Regions from separate parts of the Streptomyces sp. NPDC104307 genome, predicted to be linked through region 2. Evidence: predicted binding sites of a transcription regulator. Region 2 holds the regulator's gene; each other region holds the start of a gene.

Region 1 (9,592 bases), on a different contig from region 2:
GGACGGTACGCGCGGGGCATCGTGGAGGCGTTCGCACACGTACCGCGCAACCCGCGACACGAGACATGAGACCGTGCCGCGCAGCGCCGCCCGAACGGGGAGCCCCAGGTGTCCGCAGTCCCGCGTACTCGTACCGCCAACCGCCGGCAGGTCCTCACCACCGCCCTCGCGGCGTCCGCCCTGGTGGCCACCGGCGCCATCCCGTCCTACGCGGTCGGCGGGCGGCGGACCCGCACCGCGCTGCCGACCGCGCGGCTGCCCCGGCCCACCGGACCGTTCGAGGTCGGCTCCACCGTGCACCACCTCGTCGACCCCTCCCGCGCGGAGCCCTGGCTGCCGGGGACCGGCGCGCGCCGCGAGCTGATGATCAGCGTCCGCTACCCGGCCGCACCCGGCGGCTCCGGGCGGCGGGAGCCGCAGATGACGGCCGCGGCCGCCGCGCACTTCGGCGGAGCGGAGGGGGCCGCCGCCCTGAACCTGGGGATGGCGCCCGGGTCCGTCGACTGGGGCGCCACGCTCAGCCACGCCCGCCGCGACGCCCCGGTCGCCGCGCGGGCCGGCCGGTTGCCCGTCGTGCTGTACTCCGGCGGCCTCGGCGACCCGCGCACCTGGAACACCGCCCTGGTGGACGATCTGGCGAGCCACGGGTACGCCGTCGTCACGATCGACCACACCTACGAGGCGACCGAGGTGGAGTTCCCCGACGGGCGCCTCGCCACCATGCGGATCTTCGACGGGGCGCCGCCCAGCGATCCGGACGCGATCAGCGCCCTGCTGCGCAAAGTCGTGGCGGTCCGGGTGGCCGACACCCGGTTCGTGCTCGACCGGCTCCCGGAACTGAACCGGACGCGCTTCGGGGACGTACTCGATCTGCGCCGGACCGGCATGTTCGGCCACTCCGCGGGCGGCTTCACCGCGGCCCAGACGATGCACGACGACCGGCGGATCAGGGCGGGCATCAACATGGACGGGCAGCTGGACTACGTGGGCGGCGAGGTGCCCGACGGCAGCCGGCTGAGCACGGTGGCCACGGACGGTCTTGACCGGCCGCTGCTCCTGATGGGGACGGCCGGTGAGGGCTCCGGCGACTACCGGCAGCAGCCGTCCTGGGCGGCGTTCTGGAAGAACACCCGGGGCTGGCGGGCGGACGTCACCCTGACCGGCTCGCGCCACGCCTCCTACACCGACGCCGAGTTGCTGCTGCCGCAGCTGGCCCGGCAGGGCGCGGAGCCGGGCGGCGGACTGGCCGGGGCGGTCGGGACGGTGCGGCCGGAGCGGGCGGCGGCCGCGAGCCGGGCGTACGCGGCGTCGTTCTTCGGGCGGTGGCTGCGCGGGCACGACGACCGCCTGCTGCACGGCCCCTCCGAACGCTTCCCGGAGATGGTGTTCACGCCCTGAGCGGGCAGGCCCGTGTACGAAGCCGGCCCCCGGGGATCGCTCCCCGGGGGCCGGCTTCGTACTGCTGTGGTGCTGTGCTGCCGTGCTGAACTACCGATCCGTCAGGATCAGAAGTCCATGTCACCGCCCGGCATGCCGCCCGGAGCGCCCGCGGCAGCGGCCTTCTCCGGCTTGTCGGCGATGACGGCCTCGGTGGTGAGGAAGAGCGCGGCGATGGACGCGGCGTTCTGCAGGGCGGAGCGCGTGACCTTCGCCGGGTCGATGATGCCCTCGGCGATCATGTCGACGTACTCGCCGGTCGCGGCGTTGAGGCCGTGACCGATCGGCAGGTTGCGCACCTTCTCCGTGACGACGCCGCCCTCAAGACCACCGTTGACGGCGATCTGCTTGAGCGGGGCCTCCAGCGCCAGCTTGACGGCGTTGGCGCCGGTCGCCTCGTCACCCGAGAGCTCCAGCTTCTCGAAGACGGCCGAGGCCTGGAGCAGAGCCACGCCACCACCGGCGACGATGCCCTCCTCGACGGCGGCCTTGGCGTTGCGCACCGCGTCCTCGATGCGGTGCTTGCGCTCCTTGAGCTCGACCTCGGTGGCGGCACCGGCCTTGATGACGGCCACGCCGCCGGCCAGCTTCGCGAGGCGCTCCTGGAGCTTCTCGCGGTCGTAGTCCGAGTCGGAGTTCTCGATCTCGGCACGGATCTGGTTGACGCGGCCCTGGACCTGGTCGCTGTCACCGGAGCCGTCGACGATCGTCGTCTCGTCCTTGGTGATGACGACCTTGCGGGCGCGGCCGAGCAGGTCGAGACCGGCGTTCTCCAGCTTGAGGCCGACCTCCTCGGAGATGACGGTGCCACCGGTCAGGATGGCGATGTCACCGAGCATGGCCTTGCGGCGGTCACCGAAGCCCGGAGCCTTGACGGCGACGGACTTGAAGGTGCCACGGATCTTGTTGACGACCAGGGTCGACAGGGCCTCGCCCTCGACGTCCTCGGCGATGATCAGCAGCGGCTTGCCGGACTGCATGACCTTCTCCAGCAGCGGAAGGAGGTCCTTCACGTTGCTGATCTTCGAGTTCACGATCAGGATGTACGGGTCGTCGAGGGACGACTCCATGCGCTCCATGTCCGTGGCGAAGTACGCCGAGATGTAGCCCTTGTCGAAGCGCATACCCTCGGTGAGCTCAAGCTCAAGACCGAAGGTCTGGGACTCCTCGACGGTGATGACGCCTTCCTTGCCGACCTTGTCCATGGCCTCGGCGATGAGCTCGCCGATCTGGGTGTCAGCGGCGGAGATGGAGGCGGTCGAAGCGATCTGCTCCTTGGTCTCCACGTCCTTGGCCTGCTCCAGGAGGGCGGCGGAGACGGCCTCGACGGCCTTCTCGATGCCCCGCTTGAGAGCCATCGGGTTGGCACCCGCGGCCACGTTGCGCAGACCCTCGCGGACGAGCGCCTGGGCGAGAACGGTGGCGGTGGTCGTACCGTCGCCGGCGACGTCGTCCGTCTTCTTGGCGACCTCCTTGACCAGCTCCGCACCGATCTTCTCGTACGGGTCCTCCAGCTCGATCTCCTTGGCGATGGAAACACCATCGTTGGTGATCGTGGGGGCGCCCCACTTCTTCTCAAGGACGACGTTGCGGCCCTTGGGGCCGAGGGTGACCTTGACGGCGTCGGCGAGCTGGTTCATGCCGCGCTCAAGACCGCGCCGGGCCTCCTCGTCGAACGCGATGATCTTGGCCATATGAAGTGGTCCTCCCGGACAGGGGTGGATTCTCCGGACCGAGTGGCGCCCGCGACGGACGGCCTGCCGTCTGCCGGTTCCTTGCCCCGGCAGACCTGCGGGCCTCACCGGCCCGGTCCAAGTTTCTGTCACTCTCACCCGGAGAGTGCTAAGCCCAATGATTAGCACTCGACCCCCGAGAGTGCAAGCGCCTACCCCCTCAGGGAGTGGCTCGGGACGCACGGAGGGCCCGTACCCCAGGGGTACGGGCCCTCCGTGCGTGAGTAGTGTCGTTGGCCGACCGCGCCGAGCTCAGCCGACGGCGAGCTTGACCATGTCCGCCTGCGGCCCCTTCTGGCCCTGCGAGATTTCGAATTCAACTCGCTGACCCTCTTCGAGGGTGCGGTATCCGTCCATCTGGATCGCGCTGTAGTGGACGAAAACATCCGCACCACCGTCGACCGCGATGAAGCCGTACCCCTTCTCCGCGTTGAACCACTTGACGGTGCCCTGAGCCATGCCTAACTCCCCTATTACTGGCCCTTGCACAGGACCGCACTTCGCGGGCCCGGGTCAGAACTCACCCTCCGTCAGGAGAGGGTGCGTGCGCCGGAACGCGTCGACCGCGGCCGAATGTATCTGCCCAACTGCCCTCTGCAACAGGTCAATCGGACGAGAATTCTCAGGCACGCCGATCACCCGAATATGAGGAATTCATGAGATTCCAGGGCAAGTCGGGCCAGGCAAAGGCGACTTATGGCGCAAGAGGCTCAGGTACTTTGGCTGCATCTTGTCGTGGCCGGGCGCATTCTCATATGCGGGGGGCACGGGCAGCGAAGGGGACTTCCCACACTGTACCGCGCTCAACCATGCAGAATTGCCCCCTCCGCTTCTGTCGCGGAGAGGGCAATTCAGGTGGCTCGGCGCACTCGGTGCACTCGGTGCGGTGGGACCGCCCGGGTCCCGGGGCTCAGCAGCCGCCGGCGACGGCCGGGATGATCGAGACGCCCGCGCCGTCCGGGGTGACCGCTTCCAGGCCGCCTTCGAAGCGCACGTCGTCGTCATTGACGTACACGTTGACGAAGCGGCGGAGCTTGCCCTGGTCGTCCAGGACGCGGGCGGCGATGCCCGGGTGGTCCTTCTCCAGGGACTCGATGACCTGGGAGAGGTTCGCGCCCTCTGCCGGGACCTCGGCCTGGCCGCCCGTGTAGGTGCGGAGGATGGTGGGGATACGGACCTTGACGCTCATGGTGGGTGCCCTTCCTGGAGTCTTGGGTGGGATCAGCCGGCGGTGCCGAGACCGGCGGCGCGGAAGGCGTCCAGGCTCGGCCGGATCGTCGCCGTCGCCTGCGAGGTGTCGGCCACCGCGTCCAGCGTCTTGAGGCCGTCACCGGTGTTCAGGACGACGGTGGTGAGCGTCGGGTCGAGCAGACCGGCCTCGATGAGCTTCTTCGTCACGCCGACCGTCACACCGCCCGCGGTCTCCGCGAAGATGCCCTCGGTGCGCGCCAGGAGCTTGATCGCGTCGACGACCTGCTCGTCGTTCACGTCGTCCACCGCGCCACCCGTACGGCGGGCGATGTCCAGGACGTAGGGGCCGTCGGCCGGGTTGCCGATGGCGAGGGACTTGGCGATCGTGTTCGGCTTCTGCGGGCGGACCACGTCGTGACCGGCCTTGAAGGCGGCGGAGACCGGCGAGCAGCCCTCGGCCTGGGCGCCGAAGATCTTGTACGGCTTGTCCTCGACCAGCCCGAGCTTGATCAGCTCCTGGAGGCCCTTGTCGATCTTCGTCAGCTGCGAGCCGGACGCGATCGGGATGACGATCTGGTCCGGCAGCCGCCAGCCGAGCTGCTCGCAGATCTCGTACGCCAGCGTCTTGGAGCCCTCGCCGTAGTACGGGCGGAGGTTGACGTTGACGAAGCCCCAGCCCTCCCCGAGCGGGTCTCCGATGAGCTCCGAGCAGAACCGGTTGACGTCGTCGTAATTGCCCTCGATACCGACCAGCTCACCGCCGTACACCGCGGCCATGACGACCTTGCCCTGCTCCAGGTCGTGCGGGATGAACACGCACGAGCGCAGACCGGCGCGGGCCGCGGCGGCGCCCACCGCACCGGCGAGGTTGCCCGTCGAGGAGCAGGAGAGCGTGGTGAAACCGAAGGCGCGGGCGGCCTCGACGGCGATCGCGACGACGCGGTCCTTGAAGGAGTGCGTCGGGTTGCCGGAGTCGTCCTTGACGTACAGGCCGCCGGTGACGCCCAGCTCACGGGCGAGGTTGTCGGCCTTGACCAGCTTGGTGAAGCCGGGGTTGATGTTGGGCTTGTCCGCGACGTCGGAGGGGACCGGCAGCAGCGGCGCGTAGCGCCAGATGTTGTCCGGGCCGGCCTCGATGCGCTTCTTCAGCTCGTCCGGGGAACCGGTCGGCAGGTCGTACGCCACTTCGAGCGGACCGAAACAGGTCGCACAGGCGAAAAGGGGACCGAGCGGGAATCGTTCTCCGCACTCGCGGCAGGAAAGTGCCGCGGCGGGACCGAGGTCCACGGAAGATTCGGTGGTTGCTGCAACAGTCTGAACAGCCATGATGGCGAGGCCCTTTCTCCTCATCTTCCTTGTGACGCATTTCGCCACAAGACGGAATTGGCACCGATCCCCACCTGACCTCGCGGTCGGCAGGATGGTTGCCGGGACTTCAACGGGCCGTTCCCTCTGTCCCTCTGGATGAGCGCTATGGCACTGGACCATCGATCCAGGCGTTTATCGGCGGATGGACCCCGGCATGCCACGGCCATCTGCGTTGTTCAGACTGTAACCGAAGCACCGGACTGTTGAGATAGTCGTCCGAACCGCGAGATGGATCACATACAGGGAGTATCGACCGTGCTGGAAGAGGTCGAACGCTGGCTGACCAGGCGTTCCTGGTCGTGCGCCGACCGCCCGCTGGAGCAGCTCCTGGCCGCCCGGAGCGGCGACCCGCGCCGGGGGAGCGTGAGTGTCGTCCTGCCGGCGCTCAACGAGGCGGCGACGGTCGGGGACATCGTCCGGACGATCCGGCGCGAGCTCATGGAGAAGGTCCGGCTGGTCGACGAACTCGTGGTGATCGACTCCGGCTCCACCGACGACACCGCGGAGGTCGCCCGCCGGGCGGGCGCCCGGGTGATCCACCGGGACGCGATCCTGCCCCGGCTGCCGGCCGTCCCCGGCAAGGGCGAGGTGCTGTGGCGGTCACTGCTGGTGACCGGCGGTGACATCGTCTGCTTCATCGACGCGGACCTGAAGGACTTCTCGGCCGATTTCGTCTCCGGCATCGTCGGCCCGCTGCTGACCGACCCCTCCGTGCAGTTCGTCAAGGCGATGTACGACCGTCCGCTCGGGGACACCGCGGGCCAGGGCGGGCGGGTCACCGAACTGGTGGCACGGCCGCTGCTCAATCTGCACTGGCCGCAGCTGGCCGGATTCGTCCAGCCGCTGGGCGGCGAGTACGCCGTACGCCGCTCACTGCTCGAACAGCTGCCGTTCCCGGTCGGCTACGGGGTGGAGCTGGGGCTGCTCGTCGACGCCCTGCACACGGTCGGCCTGGACGCGCTGGCCCAGGTCGACGTCGGCGTCCGCAAACACCGCCACCAGGACGGCCGGGCGCTCGGCCGGATGGCGGCGGCCATCTACCGGACCGCGTCGCTGCGGCTCTCCCGCGGCCATCTGGTGCGCCCCGAGCTGACCCAGTTCGAGCGCGGCGAGCACGGCTTCGTGCCGCACACCTACCCGGTGGACACCGAGGAGCGGCCGCCGATGCGCGAGATCGAGGAGTACGTCTCGCGCCGCGCCGCCTGAGAGGCCTGCCGGAGGTCACCCGACAGCCTCCGAGAGGGCCCCGCGGCCCGCACGCACGTTTGGACCGTTCGGGATCGGGCTAGATTCCGCGCATGGTCTCCGAGCACGCCCCCCAGCCCGCCGCCCAGGTACTCGTCGCGTCCAACCGCGGCCCGGTCTCGTACACAGTGGGCGAGGACGGCTCGCTCGACGCGAAACGGGGCGGGGGCGGGCTCGTCTCGGGGCTGAGCGCGGTGGACGACAAGATGTGGGTCTGCGCCGCGCTCGGTGACGGCGACCGCGAGGCGGTGCGGCGCGGGGTCGGAGAGCCGGGCGTACGGATGCTGGACATCGACGCGGACGTGCACGCCGACGCGTACAACGGCATCGCGAACTCGGTGCTCTGGTTCGTCCACCACCTGCTCTACCAGACCCCCGTGGAACCCGTCTTCGACGCGGAGTTCCGCCGTCAGTGGGCGTCCTTCGAGGCCTACAACCGGGCCTTCGCCGAGGCGCTCGCCCAGGAGGCGGGCGAGGGCGCGGCGGTCCTGGTGCAGGACTACCACCTGGTGCTGGTGCCCGGCATGCTCCGCGAGCTCCGCCCCGACCTGCGCATCGGCCACTTCTCGCACACCCCGTGGGCGCCCGTCGACTACTTCCGGATGCTGCCCGACGACATCGCGGAGCAGGTGCTGCACGGCGTCCTCGGCGCCGACCGGGCGGCCTTCCTGACCCGCCGCTGGGCGGACGCCTTCATCGGCTGCTGCACGGAGATCCTGGGCGGCACGGGCCGCACCCGGATCGGCGTGCACGGGCTCGGCGCCGACGCGGACTTCCTGCTCCGGCGCGCGCACGAGCCGGACGTGGACGAGCGGATGGCGGCGCTGCGCGAACAGGTGGGCGACGGCCGGAAGACGATCGTGCGGGTGGACCGCACGGAGCTGTCCAAGAACATCGTCCGGGGCATGCTCGCCTACCGGGCGCTGCTCGACGAACGGCCCGAGTGGCACGGCCGGGTCGTCCACGTCGCGTTCGCCTACCCCTCGCGGCAGGACCTCGCGGTGTACCGGGAGTACACGGCAGAGGTGCGGCGCGTCGCGGACGAGATCAACGCGAAGCACGGCACGGCGGACTGGACCCCGGTCGTGCTCCACGTCAAGGACGACTTCGCCCGCTCGCTGGCGGCGTACCGGCTGGCGGACGTGGCGCTCGTCAACCCGATCAGGGACGGCATGAACCTGGTCGCCAAGGAGGTCCCGGTCGTCTCCGACCACGGCTGCGCGCTGGTGCTGTCGCGGGAGGCGGGCGCGTACGAGGAGCTGGGTAACGACGCGATCGTGGTGAACCCGTACGACGTGTCCGCCACCGCCGACGCCCTGCACGAGGCGCTGACGATGGCGGACGGTGAACGCGCGGAGCGCACGGAGCGGCTGGCGGAGGCGGCCACCGCGCTGCCGCCGCAGCAGTGGTTCCTGGACCAGCTAGAGGCGCTGCGCCAGGGCTGACAGGAAACCGACGACCGCTCCGGGGCCCGGCAGCAACAGGTCGGCGCGCGCGGCCAGTTCCGGCACCTCCGCCTCGCCGCTGCACACCAGCAGGCCGGGGGTGCCGTCGGGGCCCTCGGTGCGGAGCTTCTCCACGGCGGCGAACGCGGCCAGGTCGCCCAGGTCGTCGCCCGCGTACAGCACGGACTCGGCGCCCGTCTCGCGCACGTACCGCGTGAGGGCGACGCCCTTGTCCATGCCGGCGGGCCGCAACTCCAGGACCATCCGGCCAGGTTCGACGATCAGGCCGTGCCGGGCGGCCAGCTCGCCGAGGGGGCCGCGCAGCGCCTCGAAGGCGGCCTGCGGGTCCTCGGCGCGGCGGGTGTGGACGGCGAGCGCCTGCCCCTTCTCCTCTATCCAGGTGCCGTGCCAGGAGTCGAACCTGTCGAGGAATCCGGGCAGTTCGGCCCGCACGGCGGCGACGCCGGGGTGCGGGGCGGGAGCGTGGACGGTGCCGGAGACGGCGTCCCAGCGTTCGGCGCCGTAGTGGCCGAGGACGACGAGGTGGTCCAGTCCGGCGACCCCGGCGAAGCCGCCGTAGCGGACCGCGACGCCGGCCGGGCGGCCGGTGATCACGGCGATCGACGCGACCCGGGGAGCGAGTGCGGCGAGCGCCTCGACGGTCCCGGGGTGGGCGCGGGCCTGTTCGGGGTCCGGCACGATGTCCGCGAGGGTGCCGTCGAAATCGAGCGCGATGACGGCGCGGTCCGGCCGGCCGAGGAGAGCGGCGAGGCCCTCCCGTCCGGCGGGGGTCGTCGGGGTCGGCAGGGGTGGGGTGTGCGGGTGGCTGCCCATGCGCCCGAGCCTATAGGCGGTGGCCTGCGCGCGGGACAGACCGGGGCGGGCGCCCGACCGGGGCTCCGCCCCGCACCCCGCTCCTCAATCGCCGGAGGGGCTGGAAATGGCCGACCGCCGTCGGCCCGCCACGCGAAGAGGCCGGCAAAATCAAGCCTCGCGAGCGATTGGACGGCCGGGCACATCAAGCCCCGCGAGCGATTGGACGGCTGGCAAAATCAAGCCCCGCCGGCGATTGAGGCGCGGGGGTGCGGGGGCGGAGCCCCCGGGTGATGCCGCGCCTCCGGGGGTCGCCGGGCCGCCCCGGACCTCACCGCCGCCCCCGCCGGGCCTCCCGCA
Region 2 (9,592 bases):
CCGGGGACGTGGCGGTGAACGGGCCCGCGTAGATGACGGTGACGTAGTCGTCCCCGGGCACGATGGCGGCGTTCTCCTCCTCCACCGCCCGCTCGATCCGGTCGAACGTGACGCCCTTGCCGGAGCCGTCCAGTGACAGATCGTTGCCCGCCGCGAACCGCACCCGCGTCGTCGTCGAGACGCCTATGCACTCCTTCGCCCCGCCGCCGGGCCCCGCGAGCTTCACCGAGTCCGTGTTCACGTCGGTGAGCGGACCGTGGCAGTACCGGTCCGCCAGCTCACCGCTCACCAGGAAGGTGGCCAGCAGGGCGCCGACCAGGAGGCACGCCAGGGTGGTACGCGACATCACCCACCAGACCCACGTCCGGCGCACGCGCTCCGTGACCAGCTGCGCGTGCGCGTGCTCATGGGTCAGCTGCTCGGTCGAGAGCGGCAGCCGCAGCACCCAGGCGAGGGTGGCGGCGGCCGTCGGAGACTGCCCGATGCTGAGATGGCTGATCCAGTCGTCGTAACGGGCCCGCGCGGCACCGGTGTGGGTGGGCAGCGGATCAGCGGGCAGCGGCGGGGTGTGCCGCAGTATCTCGGCGGCCGGCAACGAGGCCAGGAGCAGCAGCGGGTCCACCTCGCTGCGCCGGGAGCGGACGTTGTTGATGGCGTTGATCAGCTGGATGCCGCCGTTGCTCTGGCAGGCGGTGGGCAGGAACACCACGGGCGGTACGGTGCGCTTCCCGCGCCGCCAGTCCAGCGCGTGGGGGCGGTAGTTGTTCCGCAGGTCCTCCAACAGTGCCTGGACCCGCAGCTCCAGGTGGAACTGGCGGGACTGCTCGTCGCCCGCCGCCGCGTCGGCCACCCGCCCCGCGACCACAGCGGCCCGGACCCGGATGACCCGCCACGATCCGCTGGGCGAGAACCGGGACCAGCCGTCGGACGGGTACCCGGTACTGGCAGCGGCCAGCGAGGAGGTGGTGGCGAACCACCTGCTGGCCCGCCGCAGCCACAGCAGCGGCGGCGCCGACGTCGTCACCAGCCGCACGACGGCGAGCCCCAGCACCGCGCCCACGGCCACCAGGGCGGTGGGCACCCAGCCGATCTCGCCGAGCAGCACCCCGAGCACCGCGATCACGACGGCCCCGAGGAACGTCTCCGGCCGCACCGACTCCCGGAACGCGCCCAGCCAGTTGCGCGGACCGTGCCGGCCGACCCGCCAGCGCAGGGTGCTCAGCTGCTCCAGAATGCGTTCGTCGCGCTCCTCGGGCGAGCCGCCCCGGTCCGGCTCCCGCACCACGGCGGCGGTGGCCTGCTCGATGGCGCCGAGCAGCCGCGAGCGGGGAAAGGCGAAGGGCTTGAACTGCGAGCTGCTCCGGGTCTCCCACGGCTTCTCGGTCAGCGTGCGGACCATGTCCAGGGCCGCCTCGTACGGCGTCCCGCCACGGCCGTCGAGCAGCTTCAGCGGCACCCGGCGCAGCTGGTTGGCGTGGTGGATCTGGCGCACGATCTGCTCGACCCTGGCATCCACGGCGGACGGGACGTCGGCGTCGGCGGCCTGGAGGACCACCAGCGGCATCACCGGCCGGTTGTCCCGGTACCGGTCGATCAGCTGCTGCACGAAGTGGAAGACGGCCGAGGCCGCCTCGTTGTCCGCACTGTCCCGCCATACCTCGCGCGCCATCGCCCCCGTGCCTTCCCTCGCGAAGAGAGCCAGGAAACACTCAATAACCGATGATGCGTGCGAGGCGCAGGGAATTGTAGGGATCAGCCCGGGATTGGCGGGAAGACCCGCCGGATATCAGGCGGGAAGCGTGACGAAATCAATCAATTCCTCGACCCGGCCCAGGAGTTCGGGCTCCAGGTCCCGGTAGGAGCGGACCGAGGACAGAATCCGCTGCCAGGCCGCACCGGTGTTTTCCGGCCACCCCAGCGAACGGCACACCCCGGTCTTCCAGTCCTGGCCGCGCGGCACCACCGGCCAGCCGCCGATCCCCACGGACGACGGCTTCACCGCCTCCCACACGTCGATGTACGGATGGCCGACCACCAGGACGTTCCCGTCGGTGACCTGCGCCGCGATGCGGGACTCCTTGGAACCCGGCACCAGATGGTCGACCAGCACGCCCAGGCGCGCGTCCGGCCCCGGGGAGAACTCGCGCACGATCGCCGGGAGGTCGTCGATGCCCTCCAGGTACTCGACGACCACGCCCTCGATGCGGAGGTCGTCGCCCCAGACCCGCTCGACCAGCTCCGCGTCGTGCCGCCCCTCCACGTAGATCCGCCCGGCCCGCGCCACCCGTGCCCGCGCCCCGGGGACCGCCACCGAGCCGGAAGCCGTGCGGGCGGGGCGGACGGGGCCGCCGGCCGACGGACGTACGAGTGTCACCACCCGGCCCTCCAGCAGGAAGCCGCGCGGCGCCATGGGGAAGACCCGGTGCTTGCCGAACCGGTCCTCCAGGGTCACCACCGGCCCCTCGGCCGTCTTCTCGCAGCGGATCACCGCACCGCAGAATCCGGTGACGGCCTCCTCCACGACCAGATCCGGCTCTGCGGGCACCTCGGGGGCGGGGGCGGACTTCTTCCACGGCGGGGTCAGGTCCGGCTGATAGCTGCGCATCGCACGACGATAGGACGCGACGGCCTCACGACACGCCGAAGCGGTGCGCCAACGCGTCGCGCTGTGACCGGACGAACGCGGCGTCCACCACCGCTCCGTGACCCGGCACGTACAGCGCGTCCTCACCCCCCAGCGCCAGCAGCCGGTCCAGCGCGGCCGGCCAGCGGGAGACCATCGCGTCCGGACCGGCCTGCGGCTCGCCGGACTCCTCGACCAGGTCGCCGCAGAGGACGACCGGGGGCGAGCCGGGCACCAGCACCGCCAGATCGTGCCCGCTGTGCGCGGGGCCCACCTCGGCCAGCAGCACCCGGCGGCCGCCGCCGAGGTCGAGCGTCCGCTCCCCGCGCACCTGGTGCCGCGGGACCGCCAGGGCATCCACGGCCCGTGCCGCCTCCCGCTCGGGAACTCCGTGCGCGACGGCGGACCGGCGCAGTTCCTCCGCCTCCGTCCGCAGCAGCTCCGGCAGTCCGGCCGCCCCGTACACCCGTGCCCCGGCGAAGGCGGCCGTGCCCAGTACATGGTCGAAATGCGGATGACTCAGTGCGACATGTGTCACGCTCCGGCCGGTCAGCCGGCTGATCTGGTCACGCAGTTCGGCGCCCTCCCGGAGCGTCGAGCCGGTGTCGCAGAGCAGTACCCCGTCCGCTCCGGCCACCAGCGCGGCCGTCGCGTCCCAGCCCGGCAGCCGCCGCCGGCCCATTCCGTCACCCAACCGCTCCCAGCCGAACTCTTCCCAAGCGACGTCCATACGGCGACGCTATCGGCAACGACCTGCGCGGTCTCGCGGTAGCGTGGCCGGTCGCCCTTGCTAGGGGCCCACCCCGTCGCCGTACACTGACCGGGGAGATTGCTGGCACTCGAATGGACAGAGTGCCAGGAGGTGTCCCGGGAACGACCCGAGATCGACCGAGGTAGACAGCTGGAGGTGTGCGCGATGCTCAGCGAACGCAGACTCGAAGTGCTGCGCGCCATCGTCCAGGACTATGTCGGCACCGAGGAGCCCGTCGGCTCCAAGGCGCTCACGGAGCGGCACGCGCTGGGGGTCTCCCCGGCCACCGTCCGCAACGACATGGCGGTGCTGGAGGACGAGGGCTTCATCGCCCAGCCCCACACCAGTGCGGGGCGCATCCCGACGGACAAGGGCTACCGGCTCTTCGTCGACCGGCTCGCGGGCGTCAAGCCCCTGTCGTCGCCGGAGCGCAGGGCCATTCAGAATTTCCTCGACGGCGCGGTCGACCTCGACGATGTCGTGGGACGTACCGTACGGCTGCTCGCGCAGCTGACCCGGCAGGTCGCCGTCGTGCAGTACCCCTCGCTGACCCGCTCGACGGTGCGGCACGTGGAACTGCTGCTCCTGGCCCCCGCCCGGCTGATGCTCGTGCTGATCACGGACACCGGCCGGGTCGAACAGCGGCTGGTCGACTGCCAGACGCCGTTCGGTGAGACCTCTCTCGCCGATCTGCGGGCCCGGCTCAACAGCCGGGTGGTGGGACGCCGCTTCGCGGACGTCCCGCAGCTGGTGCAGGACCTGCCGGAATCCTTCGAGAGCGAGGACCGGGCGACCGTGTCCACCGTGCTCTCGATCCTGCTCGAAACCCTCGTCGAGGAGACGGAGGAGCGGCTGATGATCGGCGGCACCTCCAACCTCACCCGCTTCGGGCACGACTTCCCCGTGATGATCCGGCCGGTGCTGGAGGCATTGGAGGAGCAGGTCGTGCTGCTGAAGCTGCTCGGCGAGGCCAAGGACTCGGGCATGACCGTACGAATCGGGCACGAGAACGCCCACGAGGGACTCAACTCCACGTCCGTCGTCGCGGTCGGCTACGGTTCGGGCGACGAGGCAGTCGCCAAACTCGGCGTGGTCGGACCGACCCGCATGGACTACCCCGGAACGATGGGAGCGGTACGCGCAGTGGCACGTTACGTCGGACAGATCCTGGCGGAGTCGTAAGTGGCCACGGACTACTACGCCGTACTCGGCGTGCGCCGCGACGCTTCGCAGGACGAGATCAAGAAGGCATTCCGGCGGCTCGCACGCGAGCTGCATCCGGATGTGAACCCCGATCCGAAGACCCAGGAGCGGTTCAAGGAGATCAACGCCGCTTACGAGGTCCTCTCGGACGCGCAGAAGAAGCAGGTGTACGACCTCGGCGGCGACCCGCTGTCCGCCCAGGGCGGAGGTGGCGCGGGCGGATTCGGACAGGGCGGCTTCGGCAACTTCTCCGACATCATGGACGCGTTCTTCGGCACGGCGTCGCAGCGCGGACCCCGTTCGCGCACCCGGCGCGGCCAGGACGCCATGATCCGGCTGGAGATCGACCTCTCGGAGGCGGCCTTCGGCACGACCAAGGACATCCAGGTCGACACGGCCGTCGTCTGTACGACCTGTAGCGGAGAGGGTGCCGCGCCCGGCACCTCGGCCCAGACCTGTGACATGTGCCGGGGCCGCGGCGAGGTCTCCCAGGTCACCCGGTCGTTCCTCGGCCAGGTCATGACCTCACGGCCCTGCCCGCAGTGCCAGGGCTTCGGCACGGTCGTGCCGACCCCCTGCCCGGAGTGCGCCGGAGACGGCCGCATCCGCTCGCGGCGCACCCTCACCGTGAAGATCCCCGCAGGGGTCGACAACGGCACCCGTATCCAGCTCGCGGGCGAGGGCGAGGTCGGCCCCGGCGGCGGCCCGGCCGGTGACCTCTACGTCGAGATCCACGAGCTGCCGCACGCGGTGTTCCAGCGGCGCGGCGACGATCTGCACTGCACGGTCACCATCCCGATGACGGCGGGCGCCATCGGCACCAAGGTGCCGCTGGAGACGCTCGACGGCCTGGAGGAGGTCGACATCAGGCCGGGCACCCAGTCCGGCCAGTCGGTCCCGCTGCACGGGCGCGGCATCACACACCTGCGGGGCGGCGGTCGCGGCGACCTGATCGTGCACGTCGAGGTGATGACCCCGACGAAGATGGACCCCGAGCAGGAACGCCTCCTGCGGGAGCTGGCGAAACTGCGTGGCGAGGAGCGGCCCACCGGCCAGTTCCAGCCCGGCCAGCAGGGCCTGTTCTCCCGTCTCAAGGACGCGTTCAACGGGCGCTGATCCCACGCGTCACCACCGTACGGGCCCGGATTTCCGGGCCCGTACGGCATTGCGGACATATCGCGGCCACGGGGTGCGCATCACGGGACAGGACGGGCATGACACGATGCCGTCATGCCATCCGCGTTGACCGATCTCTGCCGGTATCCGATCGTGCAGGCCCCGATGGCGGGCGGAGTCTCCTGCCCGCAGCTCGTCGGAGCCGTGGCCGAGGCCGGCGGGCTCGGCTTCCTGGCCGCCGGGTACAAGACGGCGGACGGCATGTACAACGACGTCAAGCAGGTCCGCGGACTGACCGGCCAGCCCTTCGGCGTCAACCTCTTCATGCCGCAGCCCAACCTCGCCGACCCGAGCGCCGTCGACGTCTACCGGCACCAGCTCGCGGGCGAGGCCACCTGGTACGAGACCCCGCTCGGCGAGACCGAGTCCGACGGGGACGACGGCTACGAGGCCAAGCTCGCCATCCTGCTCGACGACCCGGTCCCGGTCGTCTCCTTCACCTTCGGCTGCCCGACCCGCGACACCCTCGACGCGTTCGCCGCCGTGGGCACGTACACCGTCGTGACGGTCACCACGCCCGAGGAGGCCCAGGCCGCGCAGTGGGCAGGCGTCGACGCGGTCTGCGCCCAGGGCGTCGAGGCGGGCGGCCACCAGTCCACCCACCGCGACGACCCGCAGGCCGACGGGATCGGCACCGGGCTGCTCAGCCTGGTGGCCCAGGTCCGCGAGACCGTGCAGATCCCGGTCATCGCGGCCGGCGGGCTGATGCGCGGCTCCCAGATCGCGGCGGTGCTCGCGGCCGGGGCCGATGCCGCGCAGCTCGGCACCGCCTTCCTGATCTGCCCGGAGTCCGGCGCCCACCTGCTGCACAAGCAGGCCCTGACCAACCCGCTGTTCGTCCGCACCACCCTGACCCGGGCCTTCTCCGGGCGCCCGGCCCGCGGTCTGGTCAACCGCTTCGTCCGCGAGCACGGGCCGTACGCCCCGGCCGCCTACCCGCAGATCCACCAGCTGACCGCACCGCTGCGCAAGGCGGCGGCCAAGGCCGGGGACGCGCAGGGCATGGCGCTGTGGGCCGGCCAGGGGCACCGGATGGCACGCGAGCTGACGGCCGGCCGGCTCGTCGCCCTGCTCGTCGGGGAACTGGACGCCGCACGGGCGGCAGTGAGCACAAGGAGCACGCAGTGACGGCACCCGTCTTCGTCGTCGAGGAGCTGCCCACCGGGCCCGGGTTCGTCCTGGACGGCCCGGAGGGACGGCACGCCGTCTCGGTCCGGCGCCTGCACGCCGGGGAGGAGGTCGTCCTGACGGACGGCCGGGGCCGCTGGACGCAAGGCGTGGTCTCCGCCGCCGAGGGTAAGGACCGGCTGGTGCTCGGCGGCCTGGAGCCGGTCCACGAGGAACCCCGGCCCGGCCTCCGTATCACCGTCGTCCAGGCCCTGCCCAAGGGCGACCGGGGCGAGCTCGCCGTCGAGACGATGACGGAGACCGGCGTCGACGCGATCGTTCCCTGGCAGGCCGGGCGCTGCATCACCCAGTGGAGGGGCGACCGGGGCCTCAAGGCGCTGGCGAAGTGGCGTGGCACCGCCCGCGAGGCCGGCAAGCAGTCGCGCCGGGTGCGGTTCCCCGAGGTGGCGGACGCGATGACGACCAAGCAGGTCGCCGCGTTTCTGGCCACCGCAGACTTCGCGGCCGTGCTGCACGAGGACCGCGGGTACCCCGGCGAACCGCTGGCCACCGCGGAGCTGCCGGAAGCGGGCGAGATCGTGCTGGTCGTCGGCCCGGAGGGCGGCGTATCGCCCGAGGAACTGGCCGCGTTCACCGCCGCCGGGGCCCGGACCTGCCGGCTCGGGCCGACCGTGCTGCGTACGTCCACGGCGGGCACGGCGGCAACCGCCCTGCTGCTCGGCCGCACCGGCCGCTGGTCATGAATCGGGCCGTTTCCCCGAACCTTGGCCGGTTCTGGCCGCAAGCGGTCTACCGCACCGTCAGGAGCGGTGGGAAGCTGCCCGTATGGGGACATCAAGGGCATGGCGCAATCGACGGATCCGACGCTTTCCGGCCGTGATCTGCCTCACCGGCACGGTCGTCGCCGGACTCTCGGCCTGCGACCCGGTCAACGGACTCGACTCCGCGTCCATCGCGGTGACGACCGATCAGACCGCCACCCGCGCGCTGGAGCACGAAGGGGTGCACGTGCAGTGGCTGAGCTGCACGGCACGGACCGGCGGCGGCGCGAGCGCCGGCTCCCGGACGGGTTCGTCCGCCCCCGCCACCAGCCGGATCGCGGACGTGGACTGCAACGGCCGCACCAAGGAGGGCAAGGACATCAGCCTCGACGGCAAGGTCGACCGCGAGGTCGAAGGCCGGTGCGTCAGCGGTGACATGACCGCGAAGGCGGCCGGGAAGACCGTCTTCCGCGCCACGATGCTCGGCAACTGCGACGCCGCGCCCTCCTCGTCCGCGCCGCCCCGGCCCCCGGCGGGCGGCAGCGCGGGCGGCAGCGGGGGAGGGGCCCGGCCGACCGTGACGGTCACGGTGACGGTGACCGAATCGCCGCAGGGCAAGTGAGTGCGCGGGACACCGACCGCGTCGGACTCCGGCCAACTCCGTTTCCCCGGCCGCGGCCTCGGCCTAGGGTGATCGCTGTGACACAGCCTTCCTACCTCCGGTATCCCCATGTCCAGGGCGAGCTGATCGCCTTCACCGCAGAGGACGACGTCTGGCTCGCGCCGCTCGACGGCGGCCGCGCCTGGCGGGTCAGCGCGGACAACCGCCCCGTGGCCCAGCCGCGGATATCTCCCGACGGCACTCTCGTCGCCTGGACGTCCACCCGGGACGGGGCGCCGGAGGTGCACCTGGCCCCCGTCGACGGCGGCCCCTCCAAGCGGCTGACCTACTGGGGCGACGCGCAGACAGCCGTGCACGGCTGGACCCCGGAGGGCGAGGTGCTGGTCCTCAGCACCCAGGGCCAGGTCTCGCTGCGCCGCACCTGGGCCCGCGCCGTACCGGTCGACGGCGGGCCCGCCCGGACCCTGCCGTACGGACCGGTCGGCTCCCTCGCCTACGGACCCGGCGGACGGATCCTGCTGCTTTCGGCCACCATGGGGCGCGAGGCCGCCAAGTGGAAGCGCTACCGGGGCGGCACGGCCGGCAAGCTGTGGATCGCCGCGCAGGAGGCGCCGGGCGAAGGGGAGCCGCAGGAGTTCGTCCGGGTCAACGAGGAGCTCGACGGCAACATCGAGTGCCCGATGTGGGTGGGCGGACGCATCGCCTTCCTCTCCGACCACGAAGGCGTCGGCGCCCTCTACTCCTCCCTGCCCGACGGCAGCGATCCGCGCCGGCACACCGGCATCGAGGGCTTCTACGCCCGGCACGCCGCCACCGACGGCACCCGGATCGCCTACGCCTCCGCCGGTGAACTCTGGCTCCTGGACAGCCTGGAGGGCGACGCCCCCCGCCGCCTCGACATCCGGCTGGGCGGCCAGCGCGCCGACCTCCAGCCGCACCCCGTGCACGCCGGCAGCCACCTGAGCGCCGCGTCCCCCGACCGCACAGGGCGGGGCAGCGCGGTCGGGTCCCGCGGAGCCGTCCACTGGGTCACCCACCGCGAGGGCCCGGCCCGCGCACTCGCCGTCGAACCCGGCGTACGGGCCAGGCTGCCCCGCACCTTCCAGGCCGACGGCGACCAGCACGTCGTCTGGGTCACCGACGCGGAGGGCGACGACGCGCTGGAGTGCGCACCCGCCACCGGCACCTCGCCCGACGCCGTACCGCGCCGCCTCGCCGCAGGCCGGATCGGCCGGGTCCTCGACCTGGCGCCCGCCCCCGACGGCAGCCGGTTCGCCGTCGCCGCCCACGACGGACGGGTACTGATCGTCGAGCGGGAGAGCGGCGAG
Region 3 (9,592 bases), on a different contig from region 2:
GGATTTGCCCACCCGAGCCGCAAGAAGCCACCGGCAAGGCTGGATTTGCGCACCCGAGCAAAAGAGGCCGCCGGCAAGGCTGGATTTGCGCACCCGAGCAAAAGAGGCCGCCGGCGAGGCTGGAGTTGCCCGGATGAGCCGAAGAAGCCACCGGCAAGGCTGCGCACGCGGAACAAGGCTGGAGTTGCCCGGATACCCGGACACGCAAAAGGCCCGGCCCCCTTCGCAGGGGCCGGGCCTTACCGCTTGCGCGGAGAGCTACGCGCTAGTGGGAGTGACCGTGGCCGTGACCGGCCTCGGCCTCTTCCTCGGCCGGCTTCTCGACGACCAGGGTCTCGGTCGTGAGCAGCAGCGACGCGATGGACGCGGCGTTCTCCAGGGCGGAGCGGGTGACCTTGACCGGGTCGATGACGCCGGCCTTGACCAGGTCGCCGTACTCGCCGGTCGCGGCGTTGAAGCCCTGGCCCTTGTCGAGCTCGGAGACCTTCGAGGTGATGACGTAGCCCTCAAGGCCCGCGTTCTCCGCGATCCAGCGGAGCGGCTCGACGGCGGCGCGGCGCACGACCGCGACACCGGTGGCCTCGTCGCCGGTCTTGTCGAGGTTGCCATCGAGGACCTTGACGGCGTGGACCAGAGCGGAGCCACCACCGGAGACGATGCCCTCCTCGACCGCGGCGCGGGTCGCGGAGATGGCGTCCTCCAGACGGTGCTTCTTCTCCTTGAGCTCCACCTCGGTGGCCGCACCGACGCGGATCACGCAGACCCCGCCGGCCAGCTTCGCCAGGCGCTCCTGGAGCTTCTCGCGGTCCCAGTCGGAGTCCGTGGACTCGATCTCGGCCTTGATCTGGTTGACGCGGCCGGTGACCTCGTCGGACTTGCCGCCACCGTCGACGATGGTGGTGTCGTCCTTGGAGACGGTCACGCGGCGGGCGGTGCCCAGCACGTCCAGACCGGCCTGGTCGAGCTTGAGGCCGACCTCTTCCGCGATGACGGTCGCGCCCGTGAGGGTGGCGATGTCACCGAGCATGGCCTTGCGGCGGTCACCGAAGCCGGGGGCCTTCACCGCGACGGCGTTGAAGGTGCCACGGATCTTGTTGACGACCAGGGTCGACAGGGCCTCGCCCTCGACGTCCTCGGCGATGATCAGCAGCGGCTTGGAGGCACCGGCCTGGATGACCTTCTCCAGGAGCGGCAGCAGCTCCTGGATCGAGCCGATCTTGCCCTGGTGGATCAGGATGTACGGGTCGTCGAGGACGGCCTCCATACGCTCCTGGTCGGTCACCATGTACGGGGACAGGTAGCCCTTGTCGAAGGCCATGCCCTCGGTGAACTCAAGGTCCAGACCGAAGGTGTTGGACTCCTCGACGGTGATGACACCGTCCTTGCCGACCTTGTCCATCGCGTCCGCGATGAGGTCGCCGACCTGGCTGTCCTGCGCGGAGAGCGCGGCCACGGCGGCGATGTCGGACTTGTCGTCGATCGGGCGGGCCGTCGCGAGGAGCTCCTCGGACACGGCCTTGACCGCGGCGTCGATGCCCTTCTTCAGGGCGGCCGGGGACGCGCCCGCGGCGACGTTGCGCAGGCCCTCGCGGACGAGCGCCTGGGCGAGCACGGTGGCGGTGGTCGTACCGTCACCCGCTACGTCGTTGGTCTTGGTCGCCACCTCCTTCACCAGCTGGGCACCGAGGTTCTCGTACGGGTCGTCGAGCTCGACCTCGCGCGCGATGGTGACACCGTCGTTGGTGATGGTGGGCGCACCGAACTTCTTGTCGATGACGACGTTGCGGCCCTTGGGACCGATCGTCACCTTCACCGTGTCGGCAAGCTTGTTGACGCCGCGCTCAAGGGCGCGACGGGCGTCCTCGTCGAACTTCAGGATCTTCGCCATGGAGCTGAACTGTCCTCTCAAAAACAAGAACTGCGCCCCTCGCCGCCCGGCTAGTTATGTCGCAGGGGGCCAGGGGCGCAGAACAGAAGCAAACGTTGGGTGAATTACTTCTCGATGATCGCGAGCACGTCGCGGGCCGAGAGAACGAGGTACTCCTCGCCGTTGTACTTCACCTCGGTGCCGCCGTACTTGCTGTACAGCACGATGTCACCGGTCTTGACGTCGAGCGGAAGGCGCTCGCCGTTCTCGAAGCGGCCCGGGCCCACGGCCAGGACGACGCCCTCCTGGGGCTTCTCCTTGGCGGTGTCGGGAATGACCAGGCCGGAGGCCGTGGTCTGCTCGGCGTCGAGCGGCTGGACCACAATGCGGTCCTCAAGCGGCTTGATCGCAACCTTGGTGCTGGCGGTCGACACGATCCGGTCTCCCCCTTCGGAGATCTCACGGGGTTAACAGTCTTTGGGTGGCGACCAGGTGGGCCCGTCGTCGCGGGTGCCGGACCTGCCGGTCGCACAGTACTGCTGGCACTCTCCAGTGGGGAGTGCCAGCACTGAGACTATGACCGCGATTAGCACTCGGTCAAGCGGAGTGCCAATTCACGCCCCTCGTGGCGTCCGTACCGGACGGCATCACGCCCCGGACCGGCCGGAACCGGGCCTCCCCGCTGAACAACGTCCCGTCGGCCCGTACCGTTCCGCGCTTGCCCCGGCGCCGATCGCCCGCAGGAGACGACGACCAGCGCCCCCGGCGTCCCGTGGTCACCCCGCACCGCCGTGGCGCGCGGGCCCGCCGGCCGCGCCGCCGCCCGGCTCGGTGGCGGGTTCACCCGCTGCGCGGCCTTGCGGCCGAGCCGTTCGATCGGGTCCACCGACTGCGCGCAGCCGGTGGCGGTCAGGAGCGCACCGGCGGCCAGCAGTCCGGCCAGCAGCCGGTGCGCGCGTCTCATACGTAGTCCTCCAGCCGGGCCACGGCGTATCCCTTGTCCGTGATGACCTTCATGACGGCCCGGATCATGTCGGGCATGGAGCCCTTCCAGTCCTTCTTGCCGCGGAAGTGGGTGAGGATGATGTCTCCGGGGTGCAGGTCCTGGTCCTCCTCCCGCCACTCCATGTGGTCGGGGAACGCCTCCTCCGACCACAGGGGCACGGCGGTGATGCCGCAGGACTTGGCGATCCGCAGGGTGTCGCCGTTGTAGTTGCCGTACGGCGGCCGGAAGAGCCGGGGGCGCTCGCCGTACTGCTTCTGGAGGATGTCCTGCTGGTCGCAGATCTCCTGCTTCTGCTCGTCGTAGGAGAGACCGGGCAGGTAGCGGTGGTTGAGCGTGTGGTTGTTGATGGTGACGCCCCGGGCCTGCGCGTCCTTGAAGTACCCGTAGTCGTCGCGCACCAGGTAGTCGCTGAGGAAGGCGCTGTACGGGATGTTCAGGTCCGACATCATCCGCAGCAGCTCGGGGTCCTTGTCGTCCCCGTCGTCCATCGTCAGGAAGACGATCTTCTTGTCGGTCGGGACCGTGGTGAAGACCGGCGGCAGCGAGTCGTCTCCGCCCTCGACCTCGAAGCCCTTGCGGGTGGTGATGTGCGGCTTCACGGCGGGCGGGACGGGCGCGGTCAGCGGGGTGCTCGCCAGCCCCCACTTCTTGGCGGCGACCGCACGGGCGGCCTGGGCGAGGCGCGCCTTCTCGGCCTGCGCGGCGCGGGTGCCCGCCGCTCCCGCGTTCCCGGCCTGGGCGCCCGGCTGCCCGGCGAGGGCCTTGGCCCCCTGTCCGGCTCCCGCGTCGGTACGGCTGTCGGTCCCGGCCGCGCAGCCGGAGCCGACCGCGGCGACCAGGAGCGCGGCCAGGACTGCGTATCCGGGGCGGCGCCGGAGGTATCCCCGGGCGCGTCCCGTGCCGCCCTGCCCCTGTTCCGCCTGTCCGGGTCTGCGCCTCTTCATGATGGATTCTTCCTTTTGTCGTACAAGCTGCATGGCGCCGCATACTGCCAGTACGTCAGCGGGCTCCCGGGCCGACACCGCCGCCGGGCCCGCACGGTCCCCCGGCTGGCTCACAATGGGGCAGGTGAACGCTCTCGCCCCGACCGACGGCTCCGATCCGACCGACGGCCCCGATCCGTCCGACGCCCCCGACCCCCTCGCCGGCTTCCTGGCCCTGCGCACCCCGGAGGGCGCCGAGCTGCTGGCCGGGCTGCGCTCGTACGACCCCGCCACCGAACTCGCCACCGCCACCCGGCTGCGCCGCACCCACCCGGCCGGTCTGGTCTCCGCGGCGCTGGGGCAGGCGCGGCTGCGGCAGCGGGCGGTGGCGAAGTTCGGCGCGCAGGACGCGCACCGGATGTTCTTCACGCCGAACGGGGTGGAGCAGGCCACCCGGACCTCGGTGGCGGCCCACCGCGCCGGACGGTTCGCGGACGCCGGGGTACGCAGCGTCGCCGACCTCTGCTGCGGGATCGGCGGCGACGCCCTCGCACTGGCCCGCGCCGGGATCTCCGTCCTCGCCGTGGACCGCGACCCGCTGACCGCCGAGGTGGCCAGGGCCAACGCCGCCGCGCTCGGCCTGGACGCGCTGATCGAGGTGCGGTGCGCCGATGTCACGGAGATCGACACCTCGCCCTACGACGCGGTGTTCGTCGACCCGGCCCGCCGGGGCGGCCGGGGCCGGATCTTCGACCCGGAGGCCTACTCCCCGCCGCTGTCCTGGGCGACCGCCGCCGCGCTGAAGGCCCCGAGAGCGGCGTTGAAGATCGCCCCAGGCGTCCCGCACGAGGCGATCGGCCCGCAGGCGGAGGCCGAGTGGATCTCGGACGGCGGCGACGTGAAGGAGGCGGTGCTCTGGTACGGCGAGGGCTTCGAGGCCGGTTCGTACCGCGCCACCCTGCTCCCCTCTGGAGCCACCCTGGCGGCCCCGGCCGCGCTGCCCGCCCCGCCGGTCGGTCCGGTAGGCCGGTATCTGTACGAGCCGGACGGCGCGGTGATCCGGGCCCACCTGGTCGCGGACATCGTGGACCGGTGCGGCGGCCGGCTGATCGACGAGATGATCGCGTACGTCACGAGCGACGAGCTGTACGACTCCCCGTACACCGCCGGGTACGAGATCACCGATCAGCTGCCGTTCAACATGAAGCGGCTGAAGGCGCTGCTGCGGGAGCGGAAGGTCGGCGTCCTGACGGTCAAGAAGCGCGGCTCGCCGGTCGAACCCGAGGAACTACGCCGGAAGATGAAGCTCCAGGGCCCGAACCGGGCCACGGTCTTCCTGACCCGGGTGGCGGACGCGCCGACGATGCTGATCGGCCACCCCGTGACCGGCCCGGAGGCCGGCCACCGGTAGCGAAGCCGGAGGCCGACCACCGGTAGCGAAGGCGGCACGCCGGAGACGCCCTACCCGAGGTCGGTCAGCTCGTCCGCGTACACCTGCGAGAGCGGCTGCGGGCCCACGTACTGCTGGCAGTTGCACCCGCCCGACTCGAAGCGGACCGGCTTCTTCTGCTCGTCCCAGGCGGTCGGCACCTCGACCAGCTCATGGCACTTGCCCTGCTTGTCGTGCTTGGCTAGGTGGTGCGTGCAGCCGCAGACCGGCTCCGGCGGCTTGTTCGCCGCCTCGACGGCCAGCCGTTCCCGCTTGCCGGCCTCCAGCAGTTCCAGCCTGCGCTCGTGCCGGTTGCGCAGCGCCGTACGGCCGTTGTCGACCAGCCAGCCGAATCCGCCCGTCCAGAAGATGATCAGCAACCACCAGTACCACTCCATGACACGCCCTCCCCCAGAGTCCTTCGTGTACGCGCCAAGGATAGGACCGGAGTCAGCGGTGAGCGCCGCCCCCGGTGGAGATCAGCGCGCCGGGGGCGGGCGCGCCGATCAGCACCCGGACGACCCAACGCCGGTGCAGGAGCGCCTTGGTGACGCCGGTCAGCCCGACGAGCCAGCCGATCAGGCCGAGCCCCATGCCGAGGGCGACCAGCCCGTAGGTCTCGTCCCCACGGGTGGCACCGGCCGGAACGGCGACGCAGGTGAACAGCCCGCCCGCGCACAGCAGGAAGGAGAGCAGCAGCCAGACCAGGCTCGTACCCGGCATCCGGAGCGCGCGGTCACCCACCGGATCGCGGTCCAACTCGCCCCACGCCACGAGCAGTCGGCGGATCCGGATGTCCCGGCGCAGACCGAAGACGACCAGGATGACGGCCGGCACCAGGGCGCCCACGCCCAGGGCGAGGAGGACCACGCCGTAGATGGCGCCGAAGAAGTCGTAGGCCTCCTCGAAGGTGATGAAGGCCGTGCCGACCAGTGACCAGCCGAGCGCGCCGAGCGCCCCCCAGAGCCACAGCAGCCCGAGCCGCCCCGGCCCCAGGTGCATCTTCACCAACTCGCCCAGGATCAGGGCCCGGTCGGCGAGCAGGGCGCCCCGGTCTGGCCAGGTGCGTATCTCCACGGGCGGCGGGGGCGGGGGCAGCGCTGAACGGCGGGACATGGACGGGACCCTACCGAGTGCGCACGGCCCGGACCGCCCTCGGGACCGGGTTTCAGGCGTTGCGCAGGGCCTCGATGTCGAGCCGCTTCATGCCGAGCATCGCCTTCATGGCGCGGGCCGCCTTCTCCGGGTCCGGGTCGGTCAGGGCGTCACCGAGGCCGGGCGGGACGATCTGCCAGGAGACGCCGAACCTGTCCTTGAGCCAGCCGCACTGGCTCTCCTGTCCGCCGTCCGCGGTGAGCTCGCCCCACAGCCGGTCCGCCTCCTCCTGGGAGTCGCATTCGACGGAGAGGGACACTGCCTCGTTGAAGGGGAACTCGGGGCCGCCGTTGAACGCGATGTACTCCGCGCCTTCCAGCTGGAAACGCACGGTCATCACGGCGCCCGCCTCGCCGGGTGACGACGCGGTCCAGCGGGTCACGTCCAGGACGCGGGAGTCACCGCCGACGACCGAGATGTAGTGGTCCGCGGCCTCCTCGGCCTGGTTGTGGTCGAACCACAGGAACGTGGTGACTTTCTGCATGGTCTTCTCCTCACACGGTGGTGCGGGCGGTCGTGCAGGTTAGACCGGTTTCGGGCCCGGAACTCATCGGCCGGGCACAGCCGGATCGGCATCTCCCGCGCCATGCTTCCGGAGGTCTTCCGGACCTGCCACCGGTACGCCCGCCGGGCCGGTTACGGGAGCGGTCGCCGTCCCGGTTCCGGACGTGGCCGCCTGCCCGGCTCCGGACGTGGTCGCCTGCCCGGTTCCGGACGTGGCCGCCGTCCCCGTGCCCCGGTCGCGCGGGAGCAGGACCAGCGCCGCCAGCGCCCCCGCCGCGAGCAGCCCGGCGGCGGCCCAGAAGGCCGTCGCGTATCCGGAGACCAGGTCGGCCCGCCGGCCGGAGTCCCCGCTGACCTGAGCGGCGACCGTCACCAGGACCGCGAGCCCCAGCGAGCCGCCCACCTGCCGGGCGCTGTTCAGCAGCCCGGAGGCCATGCCGGTCTCCGCGGCCTCAACATCGGTCGTCGCGGCGGTGCCGAGCGGTACGAAGCACATGCCGATGCCGACGGCGGTGACCACGGACGGGCCGAGGACGAAGGTGAGGAAGGTGCCGTCCGTCCGGGCGGTGACCGCAAACCCGGCGATGCCGAGAGCGGCCAGCGAGCCGCCCAGGGCCAGCAGCCGCCGGGGGCCGAGCGCCGCGACCGTACGGGTGGCGATGACCGAGCCCGCGACGACGCCGGCGCAGAACGGCAAGAAGGCGATTCCGGCCGCGGTCGGCCCGTAGCCGAGCACCTGCTGGAGGCAGAGCGAGACGAAGTAGAACGCGGCGAACTGACCGGAGCTGAGCAGCAGGCAGAACAGGTTCGCCGTCAGGACCGGCCGCCCCTTCAGCAGGCCGGGCCGGAGCAGCGGATGCGCGGTGCGCTGTTCGACGACGACGAAGGCGACGAGCAGCAGGGCCGCGCCGCCGAGCGTGCAGAGGGTCCTGGCGGAGCCCCACGGATGGGTCGAGGTCCCCACGAGCCCGAGGACGAGGAGGGTCGTACCGCAGGTGGCGAGCAGGGCGCCGGTCACGTCGAGCCGCGCACCGGGCCCCGCAGGTCCCGCGGCCGGTCCGGTGCGCAGGGAGGCGAACAGGGCGAAGGCCACGATGGGCACGTTGACGAGCATCACCGCACGCCAGCCCGCCGCGTCCGTGAGCACCCCGCCGGCCAGCACCCCGACCGCGCCGCCCGCCGCCCCCGCCATTCCCCAGAGCCCGAGGGCGCGGGAGCGCGCCGGTCCGGCCGGGAAGGCGATGGCGATCAGCGCGAAGGCCACCGGGGCGAGCGCGGCGGCGCCGACCCCCTGCACCGCCCGCGCGGCCAGCAGCAGGCCCGGCGACCCGGCGAGCCCGCCGGTCAGGCTCGCCGCCCCGAAGAGCACCAGGCCGCCGATCAGCACGGGCCGGCTGCCGAGCAGGTCGGCGAGGCGCCCGCCGAGCATCAGCAGCCCGCCGAAGGCGAGCGCGTACGCGTTCACGACCCACAGGAGCCCCTGCGGAGTGAAGCCGAGGTCGGCGCGCATGTCCGGCAGCGCGACGTTCACCACCGACATGTCCAGCGCCACCATGAACTGCACGGTGAGAGCTACCAGCAGGAGCCAACGCAGCTGCCGTGACGGGTCGTTCACGGTCTTCCCCTTCCCTCGCGGTCACTCGGTCAAGTGATTACTATACGCGTATAGAAATTGTGCGCGAAGACCTTGGGACGGAGAGGGGAGAGAATGGCCGGGTGTCAGGGACAGAGAAGAAACCGCCGGGGTCGAAGCGGTCCGTGGGGCGTCCGCGCAGGCTCGATCCGGATGCCATGGTCGCCACGGCGCGCCGCATCATCGAGGAAGAGGGCCTGGACGCCCTGAGCATGCGGCGGGTGGCGAAGGAGCTCGGCTCCACGCCGATGGCGCTCTACCACTACGTCCAGGACAAGGACGAGCTGCTGATGCTCACCCTGTCGGGGACGGCGGCCGCCTTCCCGCGCCCGGAGCTGCCCGCGGACCCGCGCGAGCGGCTGACCGCCGTCGCCGCGCACATGCACGGGATCCTGGAACAGATCCCCTGGGTGCTCGACATCCTGGCGCTGGGCGAGCTGACCGACCGCGACGCGCTCTGGATGGTCGAGGAGATCATCGACTGCGCGCTCCGCTGCGGCCTCTCCCCCGGCCAGTCGGTACGCGCCTACCGGACGATCTGGAGCTACGTCTACGGCGATCTGGTCTTCCGCCGGGCCGCCGCCAGACGGGCCGAACACCCGCCGTCCAAGCGGTACTTCCCCGACATGGTCACAGAGGCGGACGCGGCGGAGCTGCCCCGGCTCACCGAGATCAAGGACGACTGGCGGGCGTACGCCGCCGACTACGACGTCGTGGACGAACTCGACGCCATCATCACCGGTCTGCTGACCCGAGGGACCCAAGGGGGCCAAGGGACCCGAGGGACTCGAAGCGCCAGCGGTGCACCGGCCGGGTGACGGCCCCCGCGTCCGGCTCGGGCAGCTCCGGCAGCTCGTCGCCGTACGCGCCCTCCCACCAGGTGATGACCAGCACCCGGTCCTGCGGGGCGCGCAGCAGCTCGCTGCGCAGCGGCGGCCGCGCCAGCTCGCCCGCGCGGGCGCGCGCCCACTCCAGCAGCTCCGCGCCCCGGCCCTCGGTGGCGCGGGCCTCCCACATCAGTGCGACGGTCGTACCGCTCATGAGTAGAGGTTGTCCTTGCTGATCTCGTGCACGT

Evidence for each region. Region 2 encodes HrcA, which represses chaperone genes, less so after heat shock. Its sites were predicted from a motif close to TTNGCACTCNGNNNNNCNGAGTGCNAA; they were not measured.
Region 1: a site for HrcA is predicted at 3,293-3,319, ahead of groL (chaperonin GroEL). Genes of this name have one in related genera too.
Region 3: a site for HrcA is predicted at 2,407-2,433, ahead of groES (co-chaperone GroES). Genes of this name have one in related genera too.

What each region holds. Positions count from the first base shown of each region.
Region 1 covers NZ_JBVJMU010000015.1:190,134-199,725, reverse strand. The annotation lists gene ACZ601_RS30295 (alpha/beta hydrolase family protein) at 109-1,398, shown strand; gene groL (chaperonin GroEL) at 1,506-3,131, opposite strand; gene ACZ601_RS30285 (cold-shock protein) at 3,423-3,629, opposite strand; gene ACZ601_RS30280 (MoaD/ThiS family protein) at 4,081-4,359, opposite strand; gene thrC (threonine synthase) at 4,392-5,687, opposite strand; SAM riboswitch class I at 5,705-5,832, opposite strand; gene ACZ601_RS30270 (glucosyl-3-phosphoglycerate synthase) at 5,985-6,935, shown strand; gene ACZ601_RS30265 (alpha,alpha-trehalose-phosphate synthase (UDP-forming)) at 7,028-8,419, shown strand; gene otsB (trehalose-phosphatase) at 8,396-9,253, opposite strand; gene ACZ601_RS30255 (DUF3263 domain-containing protein) at 9,564-9,592, opposite strand, start outside.
Region 2 covers NZ_JBVJMU010000002.1:175,700-185,291, reverse strand. The annotation lists gene ACZ601_RS07530 (type 1 periplasmic-binding domain-containing protein) at 1-1,669, opposite strand, end outside; gene ACZ601_RS07525 (DUF3097 domain-containing protein) at 1,787-2,605, opposite strand; gene ACZ601_RS07520 (MBL fold metallo-hydrolase) at 2,631-3,353, opposite strand; gene hrcA (heat-inducible transcriptional repressor HrcA) at 3,540-4,556, shown strand; gene dnaJ (molecular chaperone DnaJ) at 4,557-5,693, shown strand; gene ACZ601_RS07505 (nitronate monooxygenase) at 5,808-6,881, shown strand; gene ACZ601_RS07500 (16S rRNA (uracil(1498)-N(3))-methyltransferase) at 6,878-7,624, shown strand; gene ACZ601_RS07495 (hypothetical protein) at 7,758-8,264, shown strand; gene ACZ601_RS07490 (S41 family peptidase) at 8,342-9,592, shown strand, end outside.
Region 3 covers NZ_JBVJMU010000032.1:16,538-26,129, reverse strand. The annotation lists gene groL (chaperonin GroEL) at 266-1,888, opposite strand; gene groES (co-chaperone GroES) at 1,993-2,301, opposite strand; gene ACZ601_RS38800 (hypothetical protein) at 2,454-2,831, opposite strand; gene ACZ601_RS38795 (polysaccharide deacetylase family protein) at 2,828-3,850, opposite strand; gene ACZ601_RS38790 (THUMP-like domain-containing protein) at 3,933-5,207, shown strand; gene ACZ601_RS38785 (hypothetical protein) at 5,258-5,623, opposite strand; gene ACZ601_RS38780 (hypothetical protein) at 5,676-6,341, opposite strand; gene ACZ601_RS38775 (VOC family protein) at 6,394-6,864, opposite strand; gene ACZ601_RS38770 (MFS transporter) at 6,928-8,439, opposite strand; gene ACZ601_RS38765 (TetR/AcrR family transcriptional regulator) at 8,601-9,335, shown strand; gene ACZ601_RS38760 (hypothetical protein) at 9,253-9,558, opposite strand; gene tsaD (tRNA (adenosine(37)-N6)-threonylcarbamoyltransferase complex transferase subunit TsaD) at 9,555-9,592, opposite strand, start outside.